DNA from 2 places in the Pseudomonas sp. TE3552 genome. Region 2 is predicted to be linked to the other one. Evidence: predicted binding sites of a transcription regulator. Region 2 holds the regulator's gene; the other holds the start of a gene.
What was found. Region 2 encodes sigma-54, which starts transcription at its own class of promoters, with help from an activator protein. Its sites were predicted from a motif close to ANTGGCATNNANNTTGCTNT; they were not measured.

Region 1 (12,187 bases), 1.9 Mb from region 2:
TCGGCACCATCGACAGTCGCCACGTAAAACCGGCCAGCGTCGACGTCAAAGGCAAGGTTGACCGCTATGCACCGGTGACTATCAAGGGTTCGGTCAACCCATTCGACCCGATGGCCAGCCTGGACATCGCCACCAGTTTCAAACGGGTGGAACTGACCACCCTGACGCCCTATTCCGGCAAGTTCGCCGGCTACCGCATCCGCAAGGGCCGGCTCAATCTCGACCTGCATTACAAGATCACCAACGGCCAGCTCCTGGCCGAAAACAAAGTGGTGGTCGAGCAGCTGCAACTGGGTGAAAAAGTCGACAGTCCGGATGCAGTAAGCCTGCCGCTGAAACTGGCGATTGCCTTGCTCAAGGATGTCGACGGCAAGATTTCCATCGAACTGCCGGTGAGCGGCGACCTGAACAACCCGCAGTTCAGCATCATGCCGATCATCTGGCAGACCCTGCGTAATCTGATCGTGAAAGCGGCTGCGGCGCCGTTCAAAATGATTGGCGGGCTGGTCAGCGGCGGTGGTTCAGAGGACCTGGGTACCGTGGCGTTTGCACCAGGTTCAAGTGACTTGAACAAGGAAGCCGAAGCGACATTGATCAAACTGTCCCAGGCGCTCAAGGAACGTCCGGCCCTGCGCCTGGAAATCGAAGGCACTGCCGCCAAGAGCAGCGACGGCCCGCTGCTCGCCGAGCAACGCCTGGAACGGGAATACCAGTACAACTACTACAAAATGCTCCAGCGCCGCGGTGACAAAGTGCCGGCCCAGGCCTCCATGCTCGAAGTGCCGGACAGCGAGAAAGGCCCGCTGCTCGAAGGAATCTACCGCACGCGCCTCAAGATCCAGCCGCCCGCGGAATGGAAGGATCTGGGCAAGGAAGAGCGCAACAAAAAAATGCGTGAAAGCGTGATCGGTTTCTGGAGCTCCAGCGAGGTTCTGTTGCGTCAACTGGGCCAGGAACGGGCCAGCAGCATCAAGGACTACCTGGTGGACAAAGGACAGTTGGCCGATGACCGTGTGTACTTCATCGACGCCAACCTCGGTGAGGCCGAAAGCGATGGCCGCGTGGTGACGGCCATGCATCTGGATGCCGAGTGATGGGCGCGCAATGGCTTATGAGCCTGGCCCTGGTATTGGCTGCCGGCCAAGCCGCGGCGGCCGATACCCTGCGCTGCGGCAGTCAATTGATCAGCGTCGGGGACAGGTCCAGCGAAGTGCTGCAAAAATGCGGAGAGCCCGTCGCCCGCGACCTGCTTGGCTACAAGCGCAGCGCCAATCGACGGGAAGAGTTTCAGGTCGAGGAATGGACCTACGGGCCCAACAGCGGGATGTACCAGTACCTGCGCTTTGAAGGAAACCGGTTGGTTCAAATCACCAGCAAACGCGGTAACTGAACTCGCTCCCACAGTTTTTTGCGTTGCTCCTAATAGAACAGGCCCCGACACGAATGTCGGGGCCTGTAACGGCCACGTCCATATGGCCTTTCGCATGAACTCTCAAAAAGCGACAGACGTATGACCTGGCCCGCCTGCCGCATCTTCTCCCGGTCCAGGCGAGAAGCCTTGCCTTACTCGGCTTTCAGGCCATCAGCGGATACCGCTTTGACGCCTTTGATTTTCTTGGCGATAGCCACGGCGGTTGCTTTCTGAGCGTCAGTCACCGCAACGGTAGACGACAGCGACACGACGCCTTTGTTGGTTTCGACTTTGATATCAGTGCCTGGAATGCCTTTTTCGGTCACCAGGTCTGCTTTGACTTTGGTCGTGATCCAGGTATCGGAAGTAGCCTCTTTGGCTTTGGTCACTTCACCGGCGGCCAGCACCATAGGAGCCTGGCTGGTTGGAGTGGTCTGTGCAAATGCAGCGCTGGTCATGGTCAGGGTCAGCGCGGTAGCAGTAGCGGCAGCGATAGCGAACTTCTTCATACGAGTAACTCCTGTTCTTCTGGAAAGTCTGCTGCGTGTCGTCTTGTCAGCAGGGTTACCAGAGACAGTGCGAACGCTATGCCAACTGCTCGATAAAAAATAAATACATATAAATCAATAACTTAATAACAATGACAATTTTCGAAATCATGCAAAATGCATGAGTACAAAATTATCGACATGCAACTTGCGGGTTTTAGCGCAGGCCTAAAGCCATGAATTGTCGGGGGTTTTCGTGATCATCCAAATCGCCCCCAAATGACCAACAAAAAAATGCCCCGCGTCGTGAGAAGCGGGGCATTGTTTATGCCGGGTGATATGGATCAGGTACCGGTGCAGCCTTTAGGTGCGTACTCTTGTAGAGCCGTCGTAGCGCAAGTCCAGCCACCGGCGAGGGTGCGCGAAAGCGTAACGGTTTTGCCGAGCACCGGCCCCGGTGCGTTGAGAATCGTGCAACCAATACTGCCCACACCGGTAGAGGCGGTACCTGTCGCTGTAATCGTGCAATTACCCGTGGGGGTCGTCGCGCCGATCCCGGCGGGGGCGGCAATATCGGTGCCTTGATTAATAATGTCTTCGAAAGGCACCTTCAGTGCCGAGATTTCTGCAACCGCAGCGGTGACCTTCGCCCGTGATTGGTACTTCGAATACTGCGGCAACGCAAACGTCGCCAGAATCCCGATGATCGCCACCACGATCAGCAGTTCGATCAGAGTAAAACCTTTTTGATTGTTCATAGACAGGCTCCATGCATGAGTCGAAATCTCATGATCTGAATAGGGCAAAGCACAGGTCATGCCAAGCCATGCGCGCCCCGGCAGGCGGGGCGCGAGATCGCGACAAAGACCTTTCCTACTCCCAGAAACCGCACTATCTGACACTTTTTGTCACCTCACACCGGCTGGTTTGGTTCCACTGCTTGACTAGGCTATAAGTCATTAACTGTCTGCGTCCGGTATCCCAATGAATGACATTGCCCTTAGCGGTCTGGCCAAGCAATTGGTATTGGCCGAGCTGATCACTGACCAAAGTGCACAACAGGCGTATCAGCAAGCCCAACGCAATCGAATCTCGCTGGTCAGCTATCTGGTGCAGAACAAACTGTTGAAAAGCTGGCAGGTCGCCGAGGTGGCCTCGGAGCATTTCGGCATGGCCCTGCTGGACCTCAACTGCCTGGACAAGGACACCCAACCCCGAGGGCTGGTCAGCGAAAAGCTGATCCGTCAGCACCACGCCCTGCCCCTCTGGCGGCGTGGTAACAAGCTGTTCGTGGGAATTTCCGACCCGACCAATCATCAAGCCATCAACGACATCCAGTTCAGCACCGGGCTAAGCACTGAAGCCATCCTGGTGGAAGACGACAAGCTCAGCGATGCCATCGAAAAATACTTCGACAGCCACGCCACCGGTATGGAGGACATGGCCGATGTCGACCTCGACGGTCTGGACATCGAGTCGGTCGATGAGCAGAAACAGGATTCCATTGCCGGGCAAGATGCCGACGACGCCCCCGTGGTGCGTTTCGTCCACAAAATGTTGCTTGATGCGATCAAGAGCGGTTCGTCCGATTTGCATTTCGAACCCTACGAAAAAACCTACCGCGTGCGGATGCGCACCGACGGCATGCTGCGGGAGGTCGCCAAGCCGCCGACGCAACTGGCCAACCGCATCGCATCCCGGCTGAAAGTCATGGCCAGCCTCGACATTTCCGAGCGACGCAGACCCCAGGACGGGCGCATCAAGATGCGCCTGTCCAAAAGCAAATCCATCGACTTTCGGGTCAACACCCTGCCAACCCTGTGGGGTGAGAAGGTGGTGATCCGGATCCTCGACCCCTCCAGCGCACAAATGGGCATCGATGCCCTCGGCTACGAGCCTGAGCAGAAAGACCTGTACATGGCCGCCCTCAAGCAGCCACAGGGGATGATCCTGGTGACCGGCCCCACCGGCTCAGGCAAGACCGTGTCGCTCTACACCGGCTTGAACATCCTCAACACTGTCGACATCAACATCTCCACGGCCGAAGATCCGGTAGAAATCAACCTGGAAGGCATCAACCAGGTCAACGTCAACCCCAAACAGGGAATGGATTTCGCCCAGGCGCTGCGCTCGTTTCTGCGCCAGGACCCGGACGTGATCATGGTCGGCGAAATCCGCGACCTCGAAACCGCCGAAATCGCCATCAAGGCCGCCCAGACCGGGCACATGGTGCTTTCCACCCTGCACACCAACAGCGCCGCGCAAACCCTGACCCGCCTGCACAACATGGGGATTCAAGGGTTCAACATCGCGACGTCGGTCAGCCTGATCATCGCCCAGCGTCTGGCGCGCAAGCTGTGCAGCCACTGCAAGAAGCCGATCGACATTCCCCGCGAGGCGCTGCTCAAAGAAGGCTTCCCCGAGGAACGCATCGGCTCGTTCACGATCTATGAACCGGTCGGTTGCGATCAGTGCAACGGCGGTTACAAAGGGCGAATAGGGATTTATGAAGTGGTAAAGAACACCCCAGACCTGCAACGGCTGATCATGGCCGAAGGCAATTCACTGGAAATCGACATTCAGATGCGCAAGGACGGCTTCAACGACCTGCGCACTTCGGGCCTGCTCAAGGCCATGCATGGCATCACCAGCCTTGAAGAAATCAACCGGGTCACCAAGGACTGAACATGGCGGTCAAAGCAGCGAAAATCAGCGTGTATGCCTGGGAAGGCACGGATCGCAAAGGTGCGAAAATGACCGGCGAGCTGACCGGACAAAATCCCGCGCTGATCAAGGCCCAGTTGCGCAAGCAGGGTATCAACCCGGGCAAGGTACGGAAAAAATCCGCGTCCATTTTCAGTGCCGGTAAGCGCATCAAACCCTTGGACATTGCCCTGTTTACCCGGCAGATGGCGACCATGATGAAAGCCGGCGTACCGCTCCTGCAATCGTTCGAGATCATCGGCGAAGGCTTCGATAACCCGAACATGCGCAAGCTGGTGGACGAACTGAAACAGGAAGTCTCGGCCGGTAACAGCTTCGCGGCTTCGCTGCGCAAAAAACCTCAGTATTTCGATGAGCTGTACTGCAACCTGGTGGATGCCGGCGAACAAGCCGGCGCCCTGGATACCCTGCTGGAGCGGGTGGCGACCTACAAGGAAAAGAGCGAAAGCCTCAAGGCCAAGATCAAGAAGGCCATGACCTACCCGTTGGCCGTGGTATTCGTCGCGATCATCGTGACCGGGATTCTACTGGTCAAGGTTGTGCCGCAGTTCGAGTCGGTGTTCTCGGGGTTTGGCGCCGAACTGCCGGCGTTCACCGTAATGGTCATCGGTTTGTCGGAGTTCATGCAGGACTGGTGGTGGATGATACTCGGCGTGCTGGCTGGGGGGATCTTCGGCCTGCGCCATGCCTTCAAGAATTCCCCTGGCTTTCGCGACCGGACGGATACCTGGCTGCTGAAACTGCCATTGGTTGGCACGCTCATGTACAAGTCCGCCGTGGCCCGATACGCCCGCACCCTGTCGACGACGTTTGCCGCCGGCGTGCCACTGGTCGAAGCCCTGGAGTCAGTGGCGGGCGCGACCGGCAATATCGTGTTCAAGCGAGCGGTGTTGCGCATCAAGCAGGATGTTTCCACCGGCATGCAGTTGAATTTTTCCATGCGCACCTCCGGTATCTTTCCGACGATGGCGATCCAGATGACGGCCATTGGCGAAGAATCTGGCGCACTGGACGACATGCTCGACAAAGTCGCGAGCTTCTACGAGGCCGAGGTGGACAACATGGTCGATAACCTGACCAGCCTGATGGAGCCATTCATCATGGTAGTGCTGGGGGTTATCGTCGGCGGGCTGGTGGTTGCAATGTACCTGCCCATCTTCCAACTCGGCTCAGCGATCTGATATGTCCTTGAACGAATTCCTGAGTCTCAACCCGTTGGCCTTCGTGATCGTCGCCGGGGTGATCGGCTTGCTGATCGGCAGCTTTCTCAATGTGGTGGTCTGGCGCCTGCCGAAAATGCTTGAGCGTGAATGGCGCCTGCAAGCCCATGACGTACTGGATTTGCCACCCGAAGCGCCTGGCCCGGCTTATAACCTGATACTGCCCCACTCCGAATGTCCCCACTGTGGCCATCGGATTCGAGCGTGGGAAAACATTCCCGTACTCAGTTATCTGTTTTTACGCGGGCGCTGCTCGAACTGCGCCGCGCCCATCAGCAAACGTTACCCGCTGACCGAACTGGCTTGCGGCCTGCTGTCGGCGTTGGTCGCCTGGCATTTCGGTTTCGGCTGGCAGGCCTGCATGGTGCTGGTCTTTAGCTGGGGCCTTTTGGCAATGAGCCTGATCGACGCCGACCATCAGCTGTTGCCGGACGCGCTGGTACTGCCGTTGATGTGGCTGGGGTTGATCGTCAACAGCTTCGGGCTCTTCGTCTCACTGCATGACGCGCTGTGGGGCACGGTGGCCGGCTACATGGCGTTGTGGTCGGTGTTCTGGCTGTTCAAGCTGATCACCGGCAAGGACGGCATCGGCTACGGTGATTTCAAGCTATTGGCGATGCTTGGCGCCTGGGGCGGCTGGCAGATCCTGCCCATGACCATCCTGCTGTCATCGCTGCTGGGGGCCATCATCGGGGTGATTTTGCTGCGCCTGCGGGACGCGAAAACCTCGACGCCGCTACCCTTTGGCCCCTATCTGGCCATTGCCGGCTGGATTGCCTTGCTCTGGGGTGGTCAAATAACCGGCTTCTATTGGCTGTTTGTCGGTTTGAAATGAATACCCCTGTGGAAAAACCCTGGATTCTCGGCCTGACCGGCGGCATCGGCAGCGGCAAAAGCGCGGCCGCCCAGCACTTCATCGACCTTGGCGTGCACGTGGTGGACGCCGATCATGCGGCTCGCTGGGTGGTGGAGCCGGGACGCCCGGCACTGGCGAAGATCGCCGAACACTTTAGCCCCCGCGTACTGCAAGCCGACGGCCAACTGGATCGTGCGGCCCTGCGCAAGCTGATCTTCGAAGTGCCAGATGAGCGCCGCTGGCTCGAAGCACTGCTGCATCCGCTGATCGCCGAGGAAATCGCCCACCATCTGGCCAAGGCACAATCACCTTACGCGATTCTGGTTTCGCCGCTGCTGATCGAGTCCGGGCAGTACGCCATGACCCAACGGGTCCTGGTGATCGATGCCCCGGAACAGTTACAGATCGAACGCACCCTGCGACGTGACCAGACTAGCGAACAGCAGGTCCAGGCGATCCTCAAGGCCCAGGCCGGCCGACAGGACCGCGTGAGCCATGCCGACGATGTGGTGGTCAACGACCGCGACCTCGCCTGGCTGCACAGCGAGGTCGAACGCCTGCATCACTTTTACCTTACTTTGCGTGGAGGCCAGTCATGAGCCAAACCCCAACCGTCGATTGCCCAACCTGCGGCGCCCCCGTCGAATGGAGCCCCGAGAACAAATTCCGGCCGTTCTGTTCGGATCGTTGCAAACTGATCGACCTGGGCGCCTGGGCGTCGGAAGAACACAAGATTCCGGTGCCTCCCGATGCCGAGGACGAGCTGTTCAGCGGCGACTTCGATCCGCGTCACTGATCACGACCCTCAGGGCCGCATAAAACCATAGTCCTGGCCCTCGTCGAGGTTCTCGGCGAGAAACCGCAACTCATCGGCCAGGTCTTCGACATTGCGTACCGCCTTGCTCTGCTGCACCACCGCACTGAGCAAGGCGCGCAGGCTCAATCCCGGATCGAAGCCCACCTCTTGCGCCACATCCAGACTCTGACGCAACTCTTGCCTGGCCCATTCGTAGACACTCATTTCCATGCTCCTGAAGGTTTTCAGGAGCATGGATTCGTCAACGTTTTTTGGATTTGATGTGGATCAAGATTTGGGATCGTCATCTTTCCAGGGCGCCGAAAGATAGCGCGTGCGATTGAATGTCTCCAGCCACTCGGGGCAGAACACCACCAATGCGCTGACCACCATGCCGTTGATAAACGCTTCCGGAAAAATGAGCAGCCACAGATATCCGACAAAATCTTCCAGCCAATATGGCATGGCAAAACGCTCGTCATACCACAGCAGCGTCAGTGCCAGAATCAGGCATGACAACGCCGACAACGCGGCGGCCAAAAAACCGGAACAGAAGATATACACAAAGGGATTACGCGGTTGGGCACGCTCCACCAGGATGGCGCAGCACTCGGTGACCAGCACCGGTAGCAGAATCAGCAGCGCGCCGTTGACCCCCACTGCCGCCATGTCCTGCCGCCCGAGCAGCACCAACCCCACTTGCGCCACCAACCCGCCGACAATCGCCAACGGCCAATCCAGCAGTAACGTCACGGCCGTCATGCCGATGAAGTGATAGGACACGCCGGTATCAAAATCCCGGCGTACCAGCCAGAGCATGAACAGCGCGAACACCGTGCCGAACAACAGATGCTGGCGGCGGCTATCGCTGAACAGTTCGACCCAGGGTACTCGCGCAATGGCCCAGATCAGCACTGGCGCATAGATCAACCACCCCACCGTCAGGGTTTCGGAGGACAGTAACTCGGCACCGATCATGGCTGGGCACACTCCCTTGACTTGCCGAAAGAGAACAGGCCCTCAGTCTACACCGCCCTTTGCACGCCCTTCGACGTCAGGCCCAATGCCGTGGATCGTTCATCACCGCGTCATGTTCGGCGAACAGCTTGGGCAATTCGACCTTGAGAAAGGCCACCCAGGTCCGGACCTTGGCATCGAGAAAACGCCGCGACGGATACAATGCGTACACATTGCGTTGACGGGGGCGCCACGCCGGCAGCAGGCGCAGTAACGTGCCGTCGCTCAACGGGCGCGTGGCGGTATAGAACGGAATCAGGCTGATCCCCATGCCGGCCTCTGACGCCTTGACCATTGACTCGGCGACGTTGCATTGAAAGGTCTTGGCCGGGTGGACGGCATGCTCCCCATGGTCGTCCTTGAACACCCATTGATCGCTGTACAACGGGTCGATCATGCGCAAGCACCGATGATCGTTCAGTGCCAGTGGCGTGTCCGGTACGCCCCGGCGTTGCAGGTACTCCGGCGAGGCGCAGGGCACGCTGTAAATCTGCCCGATGGCATGGGCGACCAATTGCGAGTCGGCCAGTTCATGGGCAATCGAAATCACCACGTCGTGCCGGTCCTCCCACGGATCTGGATTACGTTGCGACAGGGTCAGCTCGAACACCACATCAGGGTAAATCTCGCTGTAGCGGGCGATCAACGGCGTGATCAACACGCCCAGGCCATTCATGCTGTGCACCCGCAATCGTCCACTGGGTTTGAGATGGGCGCCGCGGGCCTCTGCCGTTGCCTCCTCCATTTCTTCGAGTATTTGCCGGCTGCGCAGCAAGAACCGTTCCCCGGCCTCGGTCAGGCTCAACCTGCGTGTGGTGCGTTGCAGCAAGCGAGCTTGCACATGCTCCTCCAGATCCGCCACCAATCGCGACACTTGCGCGGTCGACAGGTCCAACGCATCGGCGGCGGCGGTAAAACTTGCGCTGTCCACCACGCGGACGAACACCCGCAAGTTATTGAGCAGATCCATAAGCCCTCCAGGGGCGGTGACTGTTACGTTTCATGTAAGGCAGCATCAGGCGTTGGCCCCTTTATCGGTCGCGGGCAAGGCCTAGAATTGAGCCATCGGAATCAACACGGAGTACGGAAAAATGAAAACCCTGATCAGCCTGTTTCTGACCCTCGCCGCCACCTCGGCCCTGGCCGCCGGCAACGCGCCAGCCGCCACCTCGTACAACCCGGCGCAGCCGCTGGACATCGCTAAGGTGGTTTCAGTGACGAACACCGCAACCGCTTGCGGGGTTGTGCCAGCGACCATGGAGTATGTCGATCATCAAGGCCAGACCCATCGTGTGACCTACGAGGTCATGGGTGATTGCACCAGCAACCTGTAATCACTGGCACACCGCGCGACTCACTCGATCATCCGTTTCGCCCGTAAGGCCAGGTCATGTAAACCGGCCAGCCGCGCCATGATGCGCTCGACCACTTCCACCCTGGCCACCGCACCGCTTTGCAGCTCGCCCATCGAGTGCAACGCTACCTGGGCTTTTTCCAGACCTAGGCGGGTTGAACCAGACAACTGCTGCAGCCCCTGGCGTGCGTTTTCAGCGGACTGCTCCAGCCCCGTCGCGATTTGCCTGATCTGTGCACTGGAGTCCGCCGCCTGACGCGAAAGGTTGCGCACCTCATCCGCCACCACCGCAAACCCGCGGCCGTGACTACCCGCCCGCGCGGCTTCAATGGCGGCATTCAACGCCAACAGGTTAGTCTGACGGGAAATATCCTGGATGCTGCCGACGATCGAGCCAATCCGAAACGATTGACGGCCGAGCTCGTCGAACACTTGATCCAGACGCTGCATGTAGAGGTTCAGATCATCCAGCACACTAGCCGACGACTGCATGCTCAGCGTACTGGCCTTCACCCGTTCGCCTGCCGCGCGCGCCAGCTGATTGGCGAAGCGCATGTCTTCCTCGGTTTGCAGCACGGACTCGGTCAGCTTCTCCAGCGTCACGGACACAGCACCGAATGGATGCGGTCGTTGTGCTTGTTCAGTACTCATAACAGCTTCCACGTGTAGCTGAGGATCAGGCGGTTTTCGTCGATATCACTGCGGTAGTTGGAGCGCGCCATAACATTACGCACGCGGATCCCGAGGCCTTTGAGACTGCCACTCTGCAGCACATAACCGAGGTCCAGATCACGTTCGCGGTCCTTGCCTTCAAACCCCTTGCCGGTGTCGACATTGTTGCCGCTGATGTAACGCACGGTGCTGGTCAAGCCTGGCATGCCGAGGGCCGCGAAATCGTAGTCGTAACGCGCCTGCCAGGAACGCTCATCGGTGTAGGCGAACTCGTAGGTCGGCACTTCGTTGCCCAGCGGTGAGATATTGGCAAACACTCGCGGGAACGCGCTGTCGCCGAACATGCCCTGATAGCCGACATAAAACGTGTGGCCGCCACGCTTGGCCGACAGCAAGGAGAAGAACGCCTGGTTGTCGATGTTGCCCAGCAGCTTTTTGCCGTCTTCGCGCGAGTCGTAGTAACCGAGGTTGGCACCCAAGGTCCAGTCGCCCATCGGCTGGCTGTGCTTGAGGCCAAGGAAGCGCTGGTTGTAGATATCTTCCAGTTGCCCATACCAGGCGCTGACCGAGCTGCGCTTGTCATTGAAGGAATAATCAGCGCCGGCAAAGTTGAAGCCGTCACTACTGACCTGACGCTGCGGCACATGACCGAGCATGGCTTGCATTTTTTCGTCGCCGGCCTCGTTGCGCAGGCTGGTCGAACTCAAGTGGCCACCCTGCAAAGTCAGGCCATTGATCTCATTGGAGCTGATGCTTGCGCCCTGATAGCTGGGCGGCAGCAGGCGGATATCGCTGAAGGCCAGCACCGGCAGGTTGGGTTGCAACTCCCCCACCTTCAACTCGGTCTTGGAGTAACGCATCTTCAGTGCACCTTCCAGTCGGCTGTAATTATCCGCCGCACGCCCATCATCGTGCACCGGCAGCAAACCGGTATTGACCCGGTCCGGGCTGCTGTCGAGTTTGAGGCCGAGCAGGCCGATGACATCCACACCAAAACCAACGGGGCCTTGGGTGTACCCCGATTTGACGTTGAGGATGAAGCCCTGCGCCCACTCTTCGGCCTTCGACTGCCGGTTGGCCCCGACGATGTCGGAAAAGTCCCGGCTGAAATAGTAATTGCGCGCTTGCAAGGTGGCCGTGGTGTCTTCGATGAAGCCGCCCTCGGCGGCTATCACGCCGCTGGAAAAGCCCGAGACTACAGCCAGGGACAGCACTGAACTGGTTGTTGAAAGAATCTGTTTCATCGCATTTCTCTTATTGTTATTGATCGACAGGTTGAAGTGCTCCACCCGCAGCTAACTCACTGCGGGGGATAGTGAAAACGGATAAGGATTCGGGGTGCGATCGCCGACGAAGTCAGCGCCCAGCCTCCTGTGCAGGGGTTGCCTGAACCACAGGCGCGGGACGCCGGGCACTCAACAGCAGGTGCGTGACCATGCCGAAAATCAGCCCCCAAAAAGCGGCGGACAAACCAAACAACGACATGCCCGAAGCGGTGGTGAGAAAGGTCACCAGTGCGGCTTCGCGATCACTCGGCACCGCCATTGCGCCGGCCAGCGCCCCGCCTATCGCGGCGAACAGCGCCAGCCCGGCCAGGGCCGCAATCAGTTCCTTGGGGAACGCCGAAAACAACGAAACCAGCGTGGCAC
Region 2 (12,187 bases):
GGCCGGACCGGGCATCGATGCCGCCGACCTGTATTTCCAGGGGCAGATTTCCGAGTCCTGGGCGCTGGAAGACGGCATCGTCAAGGAAGGCAGCTTCCACCTCGACCAGGGTGTCGGCGTGCGTGCGCAATCGGGCGAAAAAACCGGCTTTGCCTACAGTAATGCGATCACCCTCGAAGCGCTGGGCGCGGCGGCTCGTGCGGCCCGTTCGATCTCCCGGGCCGGGCAGAACGGCACCGTGCAGGCGTTCACCACCCAGGATGTCGCCCAGTTGTACGGGCCGGACAACCCGCTGGAAGTGATGACCCGTGCCGAGAAAGTCGAGTTGCTCAAGCGTATCGATGTGGCAACCCGTGCCCTTGACCCGCGTATCCAGCAAGTCACCGTGAGCATGGCCGGGGTCTGGGAGCGGATTTTGATCGCCTCCACCGACGGCGGCCTGGCGGCGGATGTGCGACCGCTGGTGCGTTTCAACGTCAGCGTGATCGTCGAGCAGAACGGTCGCCGTGAACGCGGCGGTCATGGCGGTGGCGGTCGTACCGACTACCGCTATTTCCTCAGCGACGATCGCGCCATGAGCTATGCCCGCGAAGCGTTGCGTCAGGCGCTGGTGAACCTGGAAGCGATCCCGGCACCGGCCGGTACATTGCCGGTGGTGTTGGGTTCGGGTTGGTCCGGCGTGTTGCTGCACGAAGCCGTCGGCCATGGTCTGGAAGGCGATTTCAACCGCAAGGGCAGTTCGGCCTACAGCGGGCGAATGGGCGAGATGGTTGCGTCGAAGCTCTGCACCATCGTCGATGACGGCACCCTCGCCGGGCGTCGTGGTTCGTTGAGCGTCGATGACGAAGGCACGCCCACCGAGTGCACCACGCTGATCGAAAACGGCGTGCTCAAAGGTTATATGCAGGACAAGCTCAACGCGCGCCTGATGGGCGTGGCCCGCACCGGCAACGGTCGTCGTGAATCCTACGCGCACCTGCCGATGCCGCGCATGACTAACACCTACATGCTCGGTGGCGAAAGCGACCCGGCGGAAATCATCGCCTCGGTGAAAAAAGGCATCTACTGCGCCAACCTTGGCGGCGGTCAGGTGGACATCACCAGCGGCAAGTTCGTGTTCTCCACCAGCGAGGCGTACCTGATCGAAGACGGCAAGATTACCGCCCCGGTCAAAGGCGCGACGTTGATCGGCAATGGGCCGGAAGCAATGAGCCGGGTGTCGATGGTCGGTAACGACCTGGCACTGGACAGCGGTGTGGGGACGTGCGGCAAGGATGGGCAGTCGGTGCCGGTGGGTGTCGGCCAGCCAACGCTGAAAATCGATGCGATCACTGTGGGTGGCACAGGCGCATAAGTGGTGTTGAGAAAGTGAAGCTTCGGGTGACCCGCTGGGCGGCTCACCCGACTCGGAACTCAGCGCAGACCGCGTTGAGTTTCGTCCAGCTCACGGATGTACTTGAAGATTTTACGGCTCGAGGCCGGTGGCTTGTTGGTCGCCAGTTCGTGCTGGGCCTGACGGATCAGGGAGCGCAATTGTTGACGATCGGCCTCCGGGTAATCGACGACGAATTTCTCCAGGACGGCGTCGTCGCCTGCGATCAAGCGATCGCGCCAGCGTTCCAGGCCGTGGAAACGTTCGTTGTACTGCCGGGTGGAGGCATCGAGTTGATCGAGCAGAGTCAGAATGGCGTCAGTGTTCTGATCGCGCATCAGCTTACCGATGAACTGAAGATGCCGTTTACGCGCGATGTGCGCGGTGTGCTTGGGTGCTTCGGCCAAGGCCCGGCGCAGAGCGTCGGTCAACGGCAGTTTGGCCAGCAGATCAGGCTTGAGCGTTGTGAGGCGCTCGCCAAGGTCAACCAGAGCATGCAGCTCGCGTTTGACTTGGGTTTTGCTTTTTTCTCCCCCGTCGAGGGAGTCGTCGTAAGAATCAACCATGGTGGCAGTCCGCAAAGAAACGCCGCCATGATAACCAGTCGGGGGCCGCTTGTCCGGCCCGGTCGCTCGAAGGCCCCAGCCGAAAGCAGAATTTGAGTGGAGAACAGCATGAGTGCAGTTGAAAGCGTCGGCCCACAAGCGTTGCCGGCACTGCAAGAACAAGTCGAGCAGATCATCGCTGAAGCCAAGCGTCAGGGCGCCAGTGCCTGTGAAGTGGCGGTGTCGCTGGAACAGGGGCTCTCGACCACCGTGCGTCAGCGGGAAGTCGAAACCGTTGAGTTCAATCGCGATCAGGGCTTTGGCATCACCTTGTATGTGGGGCAGCGCAAAGGCTCGGCCAGCACCTCGGCCAGTGGTTCCGAGGCGATTCGCGAAACCGTCGCCGCCGCGCTGGCCATTGCCAAACACACCTCCGAAGACGAAGCCTCGGGCCTGGCGGATGCCGCGTTGATGGCCAAGGATCTGCAGGATTTCGACCTGTTCCACCAATGGAATATTAACCCGGAGCAAGCCATCGAGCAGGCCTTGGCCTGTGAAGCAGCGGCGTTTGCCGCCGACAGCCGGATCAAGAATGCCGACGGCACCACCCTCAGCACTCACCAGGGCTGCCGGGTTTACGGCAACAGCCACGGTTTTATCGGTGGCTACGCGTCGACTCGTCACAGCCTCAGTTGCGTGATGATCGCCGAAGCCGACGGCCAGATGCAGCGCGATTACTGGTATGACGTGAACCGTCAGGGCAATTTGCTGGCCTCTGCGGAGAGCATCGGCCAACGTGCCGCGCAACGGGCGGCTAGCCGTCTGGGCGCGCGTCCGGTGCCGACTTGCGAAGTACCAGTGCTGTTTTCCGCGGAACTGGCCGGTGGCTTGTTCGGCAGTTTCCTGTCGGCGATCTCCGGCGGCAGCCTGTATCGCAAATCCTCGTTCCTCGAAGGCACCCTGGGGCAGAAGCTGTTCCCGGAATGGCTGACCCTCGATGAACGTCCGCACTTGATGCGCGCCCTGGGCAGTTCGGCTTTCGACGGCGATGGCCTGGCGACCTACGCCAAGCCGTTTGTAGAGAAGGGCGAGTTGGTGTCCTACGTACTCGGTACATACTCCGGCCGCAAGCTTGGCATGCCGAGTACCGCCAACGCCGGCGGCGTACACAACTTGTTCGTCACCCATGGCGACGAAGATCAGGCAGCCTTGCTGCGCCGCATGGGCCGAGGCCTGCTGGTGACGGAACTGATGGGCCAGGGCCTGAACATGGTGACTGGCGATTACTCCCGTGGTGCTGCGGGGTACTGGGTCGAAAACGGCGAAATCCAGTTCGCGGTCCAGGAAGTGACCATTGCCGGCAACATGCGCGACATGTTCAAGCAGATCATTGCGGTGGGTAATGACCTGGAATTGCGCAGCAACATTCGCACCGGTTCGGTATTGATCGAACGGATGACGGTGGCGGGTAGCTAAGCCTCCGGTCGCTGCACAAAAAGGCGCGCCACCCCATTGGGTGGCGCGCCTTTTCTATTGGCCCCAACCCAGATCCACCGCGGATCTGGGTGTTCGTGTTGTTGCCTTTGGGTTTGGCACTGGCGGCGGGAGCGATGTTGCTGGTGGTGGCTCACGAAGTCATCCCCGAATCGCGCCGCAACGGTCACAGACAGTCCAGCCTTGAGCTACTGATCGGGTTTTGCTTGATGATGGTGATGGATACAACACTGGCTTGATACTGACTATGTAGCAGTTGGCGAAGGGCGAGTGTTACTCGCCTTCGCCGAAGTAGTCATTGATCAAATTCACCAATGCCTGCAGCGCCTCATCAGCCTGTTCGCCTTCGGTACTCAGGTGGATTTTGGTGCCCTTGCCCGCAGCGAGCATCATCATTGCCATGATGCTTTTTCCGTCGACCGTGGATTCCGGTGTGCGTCCTACTCTGATCGTGCAATCCTTGAACTCACCGGCGACGCCAACGAATTTTGCAGACGCGCGGGCATGCAGGCCCAGCTTGTTGATGATTTCGATTTCCAGAGCAGGCATCGCGATGTGAATCCTTTAGCTGAGGTCGCGGTGGCGAACCTGGACGTTCTTCAGGGATTGTTGCAGGAACTGACCCAGACGTTCGGTCAGGTAGACAGAGCGGTGATGCCCGCCGGTGCAGCCAATGGCAATGGTGACATACGCGCGGTTACTGGCGGCAAAGCGGGGCAGCCACTTGAGCAGGTATGAGGAAATGTCCTGGAACATCTCTTCCACATCCGGCTGTGCCGCCAGGTAGTCGGCCACCGGTTGATCGAGCCCGGATTGCGCGCGTAGCTCCGGCTTCCAGTAGGGATTGGGCAGGCAGCGCACGTCGAACACCAGATCGGCGTCTACCGGCATGCCACGCTTGAATCCGAAAGACTCCACCAGAAACGCTGTACCAGGCTCCGGCTGATTCAGCAGGCGTAACTTGATGGTATCGCGCAGCTGATACAGGTTCAGATTGGTGGTGTTGACCTTGAGGTCTGCCAGGTCGGCGATTGGCCCCAGCAGATTGGTTTCGTCCTCTATCGCCTCCGCCAGCGAGCGATTGGCGCTGCTCAGTGGGTGACGACGGCGGGTTTCCGAAAAGCGTTTGAGCAGGGTTTCTTCGTCGGCGTCCAGATACAGCACATCGCACTGGATATGCCGGCTGCGGACTTCTTCCAACAGTTCGGGAAACCGTGACAGGTGGCTTGGCAAGTTGCGCGCATCGATGGACACGGCCACCAGCGGTTGTGCCAGTTCGGTATGAATCAGCGCGCGCTCGGCCAGTTCCGGCAGCAGGCCGGCAGGCAGATTGTCGATGCAGTAATAGCCGTTGTCCTCGAGTACATCGAGGGCGGTGCTTTTACCTGAGCCGGAGCGGCCACTGACGATGATCAGGCGCATGATTAATGACCGTTTTGCTCGTCCAGGACAACCTGATACAAGGCTTCGTTGCTCGGGGCGCTGCGCAGTTTTTCACGCACTTCCTTGCGATCAAGCATGCTGGCGATCTGGCGCAGCAGCTCCAGGTGTGCATCGGTGGCAGCTTCCGGGACCAGCAGCACGAACAGCAGGTCAACCGGGGCGCCATCAATGGCGTCGAAATCGATGGATGCATCCAGGTGCATCAAGGCACTGATAGGCGAGTGGCAACCCTTGAGGCGGCAGTGGGGGATGGCGATGCCGTTGCCAAAACCGGTGGAACCGAGTTTTTCACGGGCAATCAAAGCCTCGAAGACATCTTGCATCTCCAGATCCGGTACTTCGCGGGCGATCAGGTTGGCAATTTGCTCGAGGGCTTTCTTTTTACTGCCGCCCGGCACGTTCACCAGGGAACGGCCGGGGGTCAGGATGCTTTCAAGTCGGATCATGGGTTGGGAGTGTTAACGACCGGTCGCGCCCTGGAGGAGGCTCTGGGTCTTTTCCTTATGCTTTTTGAGTTGTTTATCCAGCTTGTCGGTCAGTGCGTCGATCGCTGCGTACATATCGGTATGTTCCGCATTAGCGACCACTTCATTGCCGGGAATATGCAGCGTGGCTTCGATTTTCTGCTTGAGCTTCTCGACCGTCATCGTGACCTGCACGTTGGTGATCTTGTCGAAATGCCTCTCTAATCGTTCGAGTTTTTCGCCGATGTAGGTGCGAAGAGGTTCGGTCACTTCCAGTTGGTGTCCACTGATGTTGACTTGCATACAGCTTCTCCTTCGTTGCCAGTGCATAAAGCGGCAGGCAGAAATACCTGCCACTGGAACGCTGTGGCGAGCCCGGCGGCTACATCAACCGCTTCCGTTCGCTGGAAGGCGCGATCCCGAGGGATTCGCGGTACTTGGCGACGGTACGACGGGCTACCTGAATGCCTTGTGCCTCCAGTAAACCAGCGATCTTGCTGTCACTCAACGGCTTTTTCTGATTTTCCGCCGCAACCAGTTTTTTGATGATCGCGCGGATCGCCGTGGACGAGCATTCACCGCCTTCGGAGGTGCTGACGTGGCTGGAGAAAAAGTATTTCAGTTCATAGATGCCCCGTGGGGTATGCATGAATTTTTGCGTGGTCACCCGTGAAATCGTCGATTCGTGCATGCCCACCGCTTCGGCGATGTCATGCAGCACCAACGGCTTCATGGCCTCATCGCCGTACTCCAGGAAGCCGCGCTGATGCTCGACAATCTGGGTGGCCACTTTCATCAGGGTTTCGTTACGGCTTTGCAGGCTCTTGATGAACCAGCGAGCCTCTTGCAGCTGATTACGCATGAACGTGTTGTCGGCACTGGTATCGGCGCGGCGCACGAAACCGGCGTACTGGGCGTTGACCCGCAGGCGTGGTACCGACTCCTGGTTCAGTTCCACCAGCCAGCGCTCATTGTCCTTGCGCACGATCACGTCGGGAACGACGTATTCGGCTTCGGTGGATTCTATCTGCGAACCCGGGCGCGGGTTGAGGCTCTGGACCAGTTCGATGACCTGGCGCAGTTCATCTTCCTTGAGCTTCATGCGGCGCATCAGCTGGCTGTAGTCGCGGCTACCGAGCAGGTCGATGTAATCGGTAACCAGGCGCTTGGCCTCGGTCAGCCAAGGGGTCTTGGCGGGCAATTGGCGCAGTTGCAGCAGCAGGCATTCGCCCAGGTTGCGGGCGCCGATGCCGGCGGGTTCGAATTGCTGGATGCGGTGTAGGACGGCTTCGATTTCGTCCAGTTCGATGTCCAGTTCCGGATCGAAGGCTTCGAGGATTTCCTCGAGGGTTTCGTCCAGGTAGCCCTGATTGTTGATGCAATCGATCAGGGTTACAGCGATCAGGCGATCGGTGTCGGACATCGGTGCCAGGTTCAGTTGCCAGAGCAAATGGCTTTGAAGGCTTTCACCGGCCGACGTACGGGTGGTGAAATCCCACTCGTCGTCATCGTTGCTCGGCAAGCTGCTGGCGCTGGTCTGGTAGACATCTTCCCAGGCCGTGTCGACGGGCAATTCATTGGGAATGCGCTCGTTCCAGTCGCCTTCCTCCAGGTTGTCCACCGTCGGGGCGGTTTCCTGGTAGGAGGGTTCCTGAATATCGGCGTTGGGTTGCTGTTCGGCTTTGTCGGCCAGGGGGTCGGCGTTATCGAAGTCGTCGCCTTCTTCCTGGCGTTCGAGCATCGGATTGGACTCCAGGGCCTCCTGGATTTCCTGTTGCAGGTCCAGGGTCGACAATTGGAGCAGGCGGATGGCCTGTTGCAGCTGCGGTGTCATCGTCAGCTGCTGGCCCATTCTCAAGACTAGCGATGGTTTCATGGCAGGGGCTTAACACCTTATTCGCCGGCGCACATGCGCCATCCACTACAGGGCGCCGAAGCGCCAAACATAAGCAAATTATATGCCCGAAACTGCAGTGTTTGCCTAGAGCGCTGTAACAATAAAAACTTATTGATTTTTTATTGAAGCAAGCGCTCGGGCACGACTGGCCAGGCACCTCAGTGCTTACAAGCGGAATTCATGACCCAGATACACTTCCTTGACCAAATCGTTGGCCAGGATGGTGGCAGAGTCGCCTTCAGCGATCAGCTGGCCATCGTTGACGATGTAGGCGGTTTCGCAGATATCCAGGGTTTCGCGGACGTTGTGGTCCGTGATCAGTACGCCAATGCCTTTGGCCTTGAGGTGATGGATGATCTGCTTGATGTCGCCCACCGAAATCGGGTCCACGCCGGCGAAGGGTTCGTCGAGGAGGATGAATTTCGGGTTGGTGGCCAGTGCCCGGGCGATTTCCACGCGACGGCGTTCACCTCCGGACAGGCTCATGCCGAGGTTGTCGCGGATGTGATGGATGTGGAATTCCTGCAGCAGGCTTTCCAGCTCTTTGCGACGACCGGCCTTGTCGAGTTCCTTGCGGGTCTCGAGGATGGCCATGATGTTGTCGGTCACCGAAAGCTTGCGGAAGATCGACGCTTCTTGCGGAAGATAGCCGATACCGGCCTTCGCACGACCGTGCATCGGCTGGTGGCTGACATCCAGGTCGTCGATCAGTACGCGGCCCTGGTCAGCCTGTACCAGGCCGACAATCATGTAGAAGCAGGTGGTCTTGCCGGCGCCGTTGGGGCCAAGCAGGCCGACGATCTGACCGCTGTCGATGGACAGGCTGACGTCACGCACGACCTGGCGGCTCTTGTAGCTCTTGGCCAGATGCTGAGCTTTCAGAGTTGCCATTACTGGGCCTTTTGCTCGTCGGTTTTCTTCTTCGGCTGGATCACCATGTCAATGCGAGGACGGGTCTCGGTGACCTTGTTGCCTGTCGCACGGCCAGCGCTCGCGAGCTTCTTGACCGTGTCGTAGACGATTTTCTCGCCTTGGGTGGTGTTGTTGTCTTTGTCGACGACTTTTGCCTTGTCGATCAGCACGACGCGGTTTTGTGCGGCGTGGTACTGGATGGTCACACCCCAGCCCTGAACAGGCTTGGTGTCGCCAGCGGTCTGCAGTTGCTCGAAGTAAGCGAGGTTGCCCACCGAAGTCACCACGTCAATGTCGCCGGCAGGCGTGCGGGTGATGGTCACGGTGTTGCCTTTAACGATCATCGAGCCCTGAGTGATGATCACGTCACCTTTATAGGTGGCAATGCCATTCTTGTCGTCCAGCTGGGCGTCGTCGGCCTGGATGCGGATAGGCTGCGCTTGATCGGTCGGCAGTGCCCAGGCGCTCACGCTTCCCAGTGCTGCGCCCAGACTGAGCAAAATAGGGAGGGTTTTAACGAGCCTCATACTGTCCTCTTACGTTAGATAGCAGGTGTATCCTGCTTTCTTTCAAGTACGCTTTCATTCCGTTGCCTGTCGATACACCGCCGGCGCCGTCGATTCTAACGGGTTGATCGGTCTGCGCATATTGCTGCTGCGGGAACACTGTCATACGGGTGGTGGTAATCAGGGTCTTGCGGTTTTTTTCGTCGAAACGCGTGATGCGTACCGAGTCAATCAGCTCGACCTGAGTGCCGTCCGGGTTGACTTCGCCGCGCTCGCTCTGGACGTGCCAGGGGAATTCGGTGCCACGGAACATGTTCAGGTCAGGATTGGCCAGCAACGTCACCTCGGTCGCTTTCAGGTGTTCGACCTTGTCCGACGTCATCTCGTATTGCAATTTGCCGTCGGGCAGGTACTGCACGCTGTGCGCGTTGACGGCGTAATAGTCGATCGCGCTTTCATCGACCTTCACCACCGGTTTGTCGAGGAAGCGTTCCGGGCTGATGTTCCAGTAGCCGACCGCCGCAAAAATCGCCGCGATGCAACCGAACACCAGGATGTTGCGAATCTTTTTGCTCAGCATGATGGGCTCACAGGTACGCGGCGTTTGCCGCATCGAGGCGGCCCTGGGCGCGCAGGATCAATTCACAGAATTCGCGAGCGGCACCTTCGCCACCACGGGCCTGGGTGATGCCGTGGGCGTGTTCGCGCACGAAACTGGCAGCGCTGGCTACCGCCATGCCCAGGCCGACGCGGCGAATCACCGGCAGGTCAGGCAGGTCGTCGCCCAGGTAGGCAACTTGTTCATAGCTCAGGTTGAGCTGGGCAAGAAGCCCGTCGAGCACAACCAGTTTGTCTTCGCGACCCTGGAACAGGTGTGGAATGCCCAGGTTTTTCGCTCGCCGCTCGACCACCGGCGTCTTGCGGCCGCTGATGATAGCGGTTTGCACGCCGGCGGCCATCAACATCTTGATGCCCTGGCCGTCGAGGGTGTTGAAGGTCTTGAATTCGCTGCCGTCTTCGAGAAAGTACAAGCGCCCGTCGGTCAGTACGCCATCGACGTCGAATACCGCCAGTTTGATCTGTTTGCCGCGTTGCAGCAGGTCAGTGCTCATTACATTACTCCCGCACGCAGCAAGTCGTGCATGTTCAAGGCGCCGACCGGACGGTCTTCGCTGTCGACCACGACCAGTGCGTTGATCTTGTGGTCTTCCATGATCTTCAGCGCCTCGGCGGCGAGCATCTCGGCACGTGCGGTCTTGCCGTGGGCGGTCATGACCTGATCGATGGTGGCACTGTGGATGTCGATGCTGCGGTCCAGGGTGCGACGCAGATCGCCGTCGGTGAAGATCCCGGCCAGTTTGCCGTCGGCTTCCAGAACCACGGTCATGCCCAGGCCCTTGCGGGTCATTTCCATCAGCGCGTCCTTGAGCAAGGTGCCGCGCTGAACTTGCGGCAGCTCTTGCCCGGCGTGCATGACATTTTCCACTTTCAGCAGCAGGCGTCGGCCCAGTGCGCCACCGGGATGGGAAAAGGCGAAATCTTCAGCGGTAAAGCCGCGGGCTTCCAGCAGCGCCACTGCCAGGGCATCGCCCATGACCAGGGCGGCGGTGGTCGACGAGGTCGGTGCCAGGTTCAGCGGGCAGGCTTCGTGCTCGACGTGAACGTTGAGGTTGACCTCGGCAGCCTTGGCCAGCGGTGAATCGGGATTGCCGGTGACGCTGATCATTTGAATGCCCAGGCGCTTGATCAGCGGCAGCAAGGTGATGATTTCGTTGGTGGAGCCGGAGTTCGACAGCGCCAGAATGATGTCATCACGGGTGATCATGCCCATGTCGCCATGGCTGGCCTCGGCCGGGTGCACGAAAAAAGCCGTGGTGCCGGTGCTGGCAAGAGTGGCGGCAATCTTGTTGCCGATGTGCCCCGATTTGCCCATGCCGACCACGACCACGCGGCCTTTACTGGCCAGAATCATCTCGCAAGCGCGTACGAAATCTGCGTCGATATGGGGCAGCAAGCCTTGTACGGCTTCCAGTTCGAGGCGGATGGTGCGTTGTGCAGATTGAATCAGGTCGCTGGATTGGCTCATGTCAGAAATCGTATAGCCTGATGAAAAGGCGGCGATTATAGCGGTAATGATCAAAACCCTCACGCAAGTTCGTTGCGGTTTGTCATTCCTTGTCACCGAATCCCTCTAAATAGATGATTCCAGGTGGGCATGTTGCTGAACGTGCCCGGCTTGGGCCTTGGGCGCTTGGCCTTTGCAGTGATATAGTTCGCCGCCAGTTCGGCCTGCCCGGGGAGGTATGTGCTTTCGCCAGAAAGCCAGGCGTCCGAGTGAGAGGCTGCATCGCAAGGAGTTTAGATGAGCGCCGATAACGCCTACGCGGTCGAGCTGAAGGGACTGACCTTCAAGCGCGGTTCGCGCAGCATTTTCAATAACGTCGATATTCGCATCCCGCGCGGCAAGGTCACCGGCATCATGGGGCCTTCCGGGTGTGGAAAGACCACGCTGTTGCGGCTGATAGGCGCACAATTGCGCCCTACCAGCGGCGAAGTCTGGGTCAATGGTCAGAACCTGCCGAGATTGTCGCGCAGCGATCTGTTCGATGCGCGCAAGCACATGGGCGTGCTGTTCCAGAGCGGCGCACTGTTTACCGATCTCGATGTGTTCGAGAACGTCGCCTTTCCGCTGCGTGTCCATACCGGGCTGCCGGAAGAAATGATCCGCGACATTGTCCTGCTCAAATTGCAGGCCGTGGGCTTGCGGGGCGCCATCGATCTGATGCCTGACGAATTGTCCGGTGGCATGAAGCGTCGTGTCGCGCTGGCACGGGCGATTGCGCTCGATCCGCAGATCCTCATGTATGACGAGCCCTTTGTCGGCCAGGACCCGATCGCCATGGGCGTGCTGGTGCGCCTGATCCGCCTGCTCAACGATGCGCTGGGCATCACCAGTATCGTGGTCTCTCACGATCTGGCCGAAACCGCGAGCATCGCCGACTACCTCATTGTGGTGGGTGACGGGCAAGTGTTGGGCCAGGGTACGCCCAAGGATTTGATGAAATCGGATGAACCACGTATTCGTCAATTTTTGACTGGCGAACCCGACGGTCCGGTCGCATACCACTTTCCAGCGCCGGATTACCGCGCAGATCTTCTGGGGAAGCGTTGATGCGCAAGATTTCACTGATAGAAAGAGTGCGCCGGTTCGGCCGCGCCGGCATCGATGTGCTGGAGGTATTCGGGCGTTCGGCGTTGTTCCTGTTTCATGCCTTGCTCGGTCGCGGCGGCATCGGCGGCGGTTTTGGCCTGCTGGTCAAGCAACTGCATTCGGTGGGCGTGATGTCCCTGGTGATCATCGTGGTCTCCGGGGTGTTCATCGGCATGGTGCTGGCGCTGCAAGGCTTCAACATTCTGTCCAGCTACGGTTCGGAGCAGGCTGTCGGGCAAATGGTTGCGCTGACGCTGCTGCGTGAGTTGGGGCCGGTGGTCACGGCTTTGCTGTTCGCAGGGCGCGCGGGTTCGGCGCTGACCGCTGAAATCGGCAACATGAA

Region 1: the regulator sigma-54 is predicted to act here: its motif matches at 2,704-2,723, upstream of ACZ9BB_RS28405 (pilin).

The regions. Positions count from the first base shown of each region.
Region 1 covers NZ_JBWBQJ010000001.1:6,240,636-6,252,822, reverse strand. The annotation lists gene ACZ9BB_RS28420 (DUF748 domain-containing protein) at 1-1,094, shown strand, start outside; gene ACZ9BB_RS28415 (DUF2845 domain-containing protein) at 1,094-1,390, shown strand; gene ACZ9BB_RS28410 (BON domain-containing protein) at 1,564-1,920, opposite strand; gene ACZ9BB_RS28405 (pilin) at 2,244-2,657, opposite strand; gene pilB (type IV-A pilus assembly ATPase PilB) at 2,884-4,584, shown strand; gene ACZ9BB_RS28395 (type II secretion system F family protein) at 4,587-5,804, shown strand; gene ACZ9BB_RS28390 (prepilin peptidase) at 5,806-6,678, shown strand; gene coaE (dephospho-CoA kinase) at 6,675-7,298, shown strand; gene yacG (DNA gyrase inhibitor YacG) at 7,295-7,495, shown strand; gene ACZ9BB_RS28375 (hypothetical protein) at 7,505-7,720, opposite strand; gene ACZ9BB_RS28370 (energy-coupling factor ABC transporter permease) at 7,784-8,473, opposite strand; gene ACZ9BB_RS28365 (LysR family transcriptional regulator) at 8,550-9,482, opposite strand; gene ACZ9BB_RS28360 (DUF2790 domain-containing protein) at 9,604-9,846, shown strand; gene ACZ9BB_RS28355 (methyl-accepting chemotaxis protein) at 9,867-10,316, opposite strand; gene ACZ9BB_RS28350 (OprD family porin) at 10,514-11,782, opposite strand; gene ACZ9BB_RS28345 (benzoate/H(+) symporter BenE family transporter) at 11,895-12,187, opposite strand, start outside.
Region 2 covers NZ_JBWBQJ010000001.1:4,368,791-4,380,977, reverse strand. The annotation lists gene tldD (metalloprotease TldD) at 1-1,354, shown strand, start outside; gene yjgA (ribosome biogenesis factor YjgA) at 1,414-1,938, opposite strand; gene pmbA (metalloprotease PmbA) at 2,047-3,393, shown strand; partial or broken gene ACZ9BB_RS19845 (ZIP family metal transporter) at 3,489-3,650, shown strand; gene ACZ9BB_RS19840 (HPr family phosphocarrier protein) at 3,685-3,960, opposite strand; gene rapZ (RNase adapter RapZ) at 3,976-4,833, opposite strand; gene ptsN (PTS IIA-like nitrogen regulatory protein PtsN) at 4,836-5,300, opposite strand; gene hpf (ribosome hibernation-promoting factor, HPF/YfiA family) at 5,313-5,621, opposite strand; gene ACZ9BB_RS19820 (RNA polymerase factor sigma-54) at 5,701-7,194, opposite strand; gene lptB (LPS export ABC transporter ATP-binding protein) at 7,381-8,106, opposite strand; gene lptA (lipopolysaccharide transport periplasmic protein LptA) at 8,106-8,654, opposite strand; gene lptC (LPS export ABC transporter periplasmic protein LptC) at 8,641-9,213, opposite strand; gene ACZ9BB_RS19800 (KdsC family phosphatase) at 9,221-9,745, opposite strand; gene ACZ9BB_RS19795 (KpsF/GutQ family sugar-phosphate isomerase) at 9,745-10,719, opposite strand; gene ACZ9BB_RS19790 (ATP-binding cassette domain-containing protein) at 10,996-11,805, shown strand; gene mlaE (lipid asymmetry maintenance ABC transporter permease subunit MlaE) at 11,805-12,187, shown strand, end outside.